One region of the Photobacterium sp. GB-50 genome, then DNA from elsewhere that is predicted to be linked to it. Evidence: predicted binding sites of a transcription regulator. Region 1 holds the regulator's gene; the other holds the start of a gene.

Region 1 (3,424 bases):
AATACGGTTGAAGATCTTGCTTTAGCGTATAGCCCAGGTGTTGCTGAGCCCGTAAGGGAAATCGCTCAAGATCCTGATAACGTTTACAAATATACCGCAAAAGGGAATATAGTTGCGGTGATCACCAATGGCACCGCTATTTTAGGTCTTGGTAATTTAGGCCCGTTAGCTTCTAAGCCTGTTATGGAAGGGAAATCATTACTTTTTAAGCGCTTTGCAGGTATTGATTCGATTGATATTGAAGTCAAACATCGCACTATTGATGAGTTCGTTGATACTGTCGCAAATATTGCCGATACTTTTGGTGGTATTAATTTAGAAGATATTAAAGCGCCAGATTGTTTTGAGATCGAACAGCGCTTAATTGAGCGTTGTAATGTTCCGGTGTTTCACGATGATCAGCATGGTACGGCGATTGTCACAGCTGCAGGTATGATCAATGCCTTAGAGCTACAAGGTAAAGAAATTAGTGAAGCGGTGATTGTTTGTTTGGGAGCGGGAGCTGCTGCTGTTGCGTGTATGGAGCTCTTGATCAAATGTGGCGCGCAACGTGAAAAAATTTACATGCTCGATCGTAAAGGCGTTATTCATACTCGCCGTGATGATATAAATGAATATAAGCAGCTATTTGCTAACAATACCGATAAGCGCACATTAGAAGATGTGATTGCGGGAGCCGATATTTTCGTTGGTGTATCAGGCCCTGATTTATTACCACCTGAAGCGCTAGCACTAATGGCTGAAAACCCTATTGTATTTGCTTGCTCTAACCCTGATCCTGAAATAAAGCCTGAATTAGCTCATCAAGTTAGAGATGATTTAATTATGGGAACGGGACGATCTGATTATCCTAACCAAGTAAATAACGTTCTATGTTTCCCGTTTATTTTCCGCGGTGCATTGGATGTGCGTGCAAGTCAAATTAATGATGAAATGAAATTAGCAGCCGTTCATGCAATTAGAGAGTTAGCGAAAGAGCCAGTACCACAAAGTGTGCTTGAGGCTGCGGGTGTATCACAGCTTGAATTTGGCCGAGAATATATTATTCCAAAACCGATGGATCCACGTTTATTACCGCGTGTCGCAAAAGCAGTTGCACAAGCAGCCATTGATTCAGGTGTCGCGCGTATTGAGATGCCAATGGGATATATGGAAGTGTAATCGCGCTATTCTATTGATGACAAAAAAATAAAAACCAGCTGTTAGGCTGGTTTTTTTGTAGACATAGTACTGCAATAATTATTCATTAATGTCTTCGTAGCTAATGCCCATTGCGTCCATTAATGCTTTTGCTTCTGCAGGTAGATCGTCTGGGCGATCTTTACGAATGTCATCATCAGTGGGAAGCGGTTGACCTGTGTAGGCATGCAGAAAGGCTTCACAAAGTAATTCACTATTTGTTGCGTGGCGAAGGTTATTCACCTGACGACGAGTACGTTCATCAGTCAGAATCTTAAGCACCTTTAATGGAATCGAAACAGTAATTTTTTTTACTTGTTCGTTTTTCTTACCGTGTTCCGCGTAAGGGCTAATATATTCGCCATTCCACTTTGCCATGTTTTACCTTCTCAGCGATATTGGGTTAATAATGGTGGTAACAGGAATCAACATTTTCTGTTAGCAACGGGGATTGTAGGGCGGCGATATTACGTGAACATCGCGGTTTTGTCCCGTATTGAACAGAAAAATTACAGTAAGGTTGTTACCATTATTTTGTTATGGCTGAATTTTAGCGGGATTTACTGCCATAAGCAAAGACATATAGACGTCCAGATGTGTTGACGTCTTGTTTTGTAGTGGTTAAAGTTGTTATAAATTTATTATCTTGGGTTAAATCCTGCCCCGACAAGGAATGTTTGTATGAGTGATAAGCGACTGGCGACAATTGCAGTAAGAACCGGTATTGATGTTGACTCTCAATATAATGCTGTTGTTCCTCCTATTTATTTAACGTCGACCTATAGCTTTCCAGCTTTTGGCGAAGTACCGCAATATGATTATTCTCGTTCAGGTAACCCAACTAGAAATACGTTAGCTGACGCGCTTAGTGAGATGGAAGGCGGTGCAGGTGGTGTTGTTACCAGTTGTGGTACGGCTGCGATGAATTTATTAGTTACGGCATTATTAGGCCCTGATGATTTGATTGTTGCGCCGCATGATTGTTATGGCGGTACTCACCGATTATTTAATACTCGCGCCAATAAAGGTGACTTTAAGGTTGAGTTTGTTGACCAATCGGATCAAGAAGCACTTACAGCGGCTTTAGCGAAAAAACCTAAACTAATCTGGGTTGAAACGCCGTCTAACCCATTAGTGCGTGTGATTGATATTGCGGCGCTGTGTCAGCAAGCAAAAGCCGTGGGTTGTCTTGTTGCTGTAGATAACACTTTCTTATCGCCACTATTACAACAACCAATTGAATTAGGTGCCGACTTTGTTGTTCACTCAACAACCAAGTACCTCAATGGTCACTCGGATGTGGTTGGTGGGGTACTGATTTCAAAAGATGCCGAAATGGCAGAAAATATTGCTTGGTGGGCGAATTGCATTGGTGCAACTGGCGCACCATTTGATGCTTACCTAACTCTGCGAGGTCTACGTACATTATCACCGCGTATGAGAATGCATGAAGAGAATGGTACCGCGGTATTAAGTTACCTTCAGCAACAAGCGATGGTGGGTACTATTTATCATCCAAGCCTTCCATCCCATCCTGGTCATGAGATTGCCAAACGTCAGCAAAAAGGTTTTGGCTCTATGATGAGTTTTGAGTTTGCGGGTGATCAAGCCCAACTAGAAGTGTTTGTGAAAGAGTTAAAGCTGTTTTCACTGGCAGAATCATTAGGTGGTACTGAGAGCTTAATTGCGCATCCATCAAGTATGACTCACCGTGCAATGTCTGATGAAGCACAGGCAGAAGCGGGGATCACCACCTCATTATTACGTCTTTCGGTTGGTCTTGAAGACCCTAGTGATTTAATAGAAGATCTTGATCAAGCCTTTAAACTCGCGGCGGAGGCTCACTAATGACAAAAGCATTACGCCAATTACATAAATTTGGCGGTAGTAGCTTAGCTGATCCTGAGTGCTATCGCCGAGTAGCGGATATTCTGGCGGAGTATTCAAACAATGAAGATTTAATTGTTGTGTCAGCCGCGGGAAAGACAACAAACCAACTTATATTATGGTTAGCGCAATTAGAAAAAGATGGTCGTCAAGCCCATGAAACCTTGTTATCTGTCCGCAGTTATCAGCAACAATTAATTGAGTCTTTGCTTTATTCGCCGACAGCAGAACGTTTGATTGAATTACTACATGATGATTTATCAACCATTGCTCGTTATGGTGAAAGCCCTATTAGCCCTGCACTTCGAGGCACCATTCAAGGGTATGGTGAAGTATGGTCTGCGCGATTATTAGCGGC
Region 2 (3,424 bases), on a different contig from region 1:
AAAAGAACACCTTCGCTTAGTAAACTTTATGGCATACCAAGGTATTCCCCACAGAGCAGCGAAGATAATGGCGCAAGAAATGGCAAATAATAACATTGCTCGTACTCATGCAAATATTGAGAAGCAAGCCAGTTTTTATCATCAGGCAAAAGAGCTAGATGAAGCCATCAGTACCTATAAGCAAGCTTTTAAAATTGCACCTTCAGGTAAACAACAAATCCGTATCGTTAAATTAATGATACAGGATAAGCAATTTAAGCAAGCAACTGCTTTTGCTAACAGTTCATCCAACGCTAAACGCGATGAAAAGGCTGAACTCGCTTACCTTAGGGGCATGGCTTACTTTGAATTAGATCAGCATCAAAATGCTTTAAAGGCGATGAAAACAGCTGCGCAGTCATCTTCGATGAAAAGCAGTGCTGAGCCATGGATTGCATTTTTAGAAGACCAAAGCTAAAGGTACCATCACCTTTCACTGTCGTGATCTTGTGTGAGTCAGTCACACTGTTTGGGGAAGTATTTATTACTTCCCCTTTTTTATCTCGTTAAGCACCGCATTTTGTGTGTCTGATAATGTTTGTTTCAACGTCTTAGCATTTTCTTGCTCAATGACAGCAACGACATTTACTTGCTGATCTGCAATTTGATGAAATTGAGAGAGATACCAATCACCACTTTCATCTGGTTCATTCGCATTAGTACTAAACGAGCTCACAACACTTATTGAAATTACAGCCGTTTTTATAGCATTAATAAGTACACGCCACATCATGAATAAATCCCCCTAAGAGCATTATTAATCAATTCATTCTGTAATCTGCAGAAATTGTACCAATCTTAAAAATGTTATTATTTCTAATGTTTTTGACAAAAAACGGGCTCAGTTAGTCTAACTCACTAAGCTAAATCGTTAACTTTTCGTTAAAACGACCAGTTATAGAGACAAAAAAGGCCGTTTAATAACGACCTTTATATAAGCACTCATTTCTATTGAATAGCTAACCACTCTGGTACATCAGCAATACTGTCTAACACCACGTTTGCTAACGCTTCACCTTCATCCGTGATCGGCTTACCTGTACGTACGAGCACTTTTAAAGCAACATCAGCAGCTGTGGCTGCTTTCATGTCATCCGCTTTATCACCAATCATCACAGATTGCGACATATCGATTTTCAAGAAATCGCGAGCTGAAATAAACATACCTGGTTTGGGTTTACGGCAATCACAATCTTGCAAGTAATCACCCTGCCCTTTTGTTGCATGGTGCGGGCAGTAGTAAATACCATCAAACTCAACGCCATTATCAACAAAATTCCAGTCCATCCACTCTGTTAATGAAGTAAATTCATCTTCACTAAACATACCGCGAGCGATACCTGATTGGTTAGTCACCAATACGAGTAGATAACCCATTTCTTTGAATTTTTTACATGCTTCAAATACCCCGTCAATGTATTCGAAATCATCAACGGTATGGACATAGCCGTGATCAACATTAATCACGCCATCACGGTCAATAAAGACTGCAGGTTTGGCCAAAAGGATAGCCCTCTTAAATCATAAATTTTTTAGATTATGGCACGAGTTAATAATGAAGAGTACTCGTTATTGATTAACGCTCACAACATAGCCGTTTGGACGTCTAGATGTAAAAATAGCTATTGACAGCTTTTATAATAGAACATAGCATCATAATTTCAGGTTGATTACTTATTTAACCCTAATAAAACAAATAACCATAAATTTATACAATAGTTTTTCAAGATCATACAATAGTTTTATCTAGGAGCAGGACGTTCAATGATAGAAATAAAGCAACTCAATAAAGTCTTCTATCAAGGCGATAAGGCTATAAACGCATTAAGCGATATAAACCTTACAATTAAGCAAGGTACTATCTTTGGGGTTATTGGCTCATCCGGTGCAGGGAAAAGTACCCTCATTCGTTGTGTTAATTTGTTAGAGCGCCCTTCTAATGGTCAAGTGATTGTCGATGGTATCGATCTTACTACTCTATCGAACCAAAAACTCACTTTGGCTCGTCGTAAAATAGGCATGATTTTCCAACATTTTAATCTCCTTTCATCTCGCACAGTTTTTGATAATGTTGCTTTGCCTCTTGAATTAGCCAATACCAATAAAGCGATAATAAAAACAAAAGTGACAGAGTTACTGGCTTTAGTCGGTCTTGAAGATAAACACCAAAGCTACCCAGCAAATTTAAGTGGTGGACAAAAGCAACGTGTCGCGATTGCTCGTGCGTTAGCCTCTGATCCCAAAGTGTTACTCTGTGATGAAGCCACCAGTGCATTAGATCCTGCCACCACGCATTCGATTCTGGAGCTACTGCAAGAAATTAACCGAAAGCTAAACCTAACTATTTTGCTTATTACCCATGAAATGGATGTCGTGAAGCGTATCTGTAGTGAGGTCGCAATTATTGGTGACGGTAAATTAGTTGAACAGGGATCAGTCGGTGATATTTTCTCACACCCCAACACCGAATTAGCCAAAGACTTTATTCGTTCAACATTGGATTTGTCGATTCCAGCTGATTACCAAGCTCGTATGACGCCAGCACAAGTTGAAAACTCATACCCTCTTATTCGTTTAGAGTTCACCGGTGCTTCTGTTGATGCGCCACTGATCAGCCAAGTAACACGTAAGTTTGGTTTAGATATCAGTATTCTCAGCTCGGATATGGATTATGCGGGAGGAGTAAAATTTGGACTGATGTTAGCAGAGTTTTTTGGTGATCAAGACTCTGTTGAGAATGCGGTCAATTTTCTACGTCAAAATAAAGTAAATGTTGAGGTGCTTGGCTATGTCGCTTAATGATTTAACCCTGTGGTGGCAACAAAATACCCGCCTGATTGATTTACTGATTGAAGCATTAGGACAAACACTAACCATGGTGTTTGTATCAGGGCTAATTGGTTTTGTTATTGGTATTCCTTTGGGTGTCACCCTTCACTTAACGAAGAAAAATGGCTTATTAGAAAATACCGTTGTTAATAACATCCTTGGCATTATCGTTAATATTGGCCGCTCTATTCCTTTTATTATTCTGCTGGTTGCGATCATTCCATTTACCCGATTTGTCGTAGGTAGCTCAATTGGTACTGCTGCGGCGATAGTTCCTCTTGCTGTAGGAGCAATTCCTTTTATTGCTCGTTTAGTTGAAGGGGCATTGTTAGAAATTCCATCAGGCCTTGTGGAAGCAGCACAATCTATGGGAGCAACACCACTACAGATCATTAAGAAAGTGCTATTACCAGAAGCATTACCAGGCATCATCAATGCGGTAACGATCACCCTTGTTACCTTAGTCAGTTATTCCGCGATGGCGGGTACGGTTGGCGGTGGCGGTTTAGGTGATGTCGGTATTCGTTATGGCTACCAACGTTTCGATGGCACCGTC

What was found. Region 1 encodes MetJ, which represses methionine synthesis genes. Its sites were predicted from a motif close to TTAGACNTNTANANGTCTAA; they were not measured.
Region 2: metN (methionine ABC transporter ATP-binding protein MetN) is a predicted target of MetJ. The motif match lies at 1,638-1,657, and genes of this name have one in related genera.

What each region holds. Positions count from the first base shown of each region.
Region 1 is NZ_PYNX01000009.1:53,690-57,113, reverse strand. It holds gene C9J41_RS12910 (malic enzyme-like NAD(P)-binding protein) at 1-1,161, shown strand, start outside; gene metJ (met regulon transcriptional regulator MetJ) at 1,240-1,557, opposite strand; gene C9J41_RS12900 (O-succinylhomoserine (thiol)-lyase) at 1,861-3,027, shown strand; gene C9J41_RS12895 (bifunctional aspartate kinase/homoserine dehydrogenase II) at 3,027-3,424, shown strand, end outside.
Region 2 is NZ_PYNX01000015.1:77,132-80,555, reverse strand. It holds gene C9J41_RS16370 (lipopolysaccharide assembly protein LapB) at 1-457, shown strand, start outside; gene C9J41_RS16365 (hypothetical protein) at 524-772, opposite strand; gene gmhB (D-glycero-beta-D-manno-heptose 1,7-bisphosphate 7-phosphatase) at 988-1,542, opposite strand; gene metN (methionine ABC transporter ATP-binding protein MetN) at 1,804-2,838, shown strand; gene C9J41_RS16350 (methionine ABC transporter permease) at 2,828-3,424, shown strand, end outside.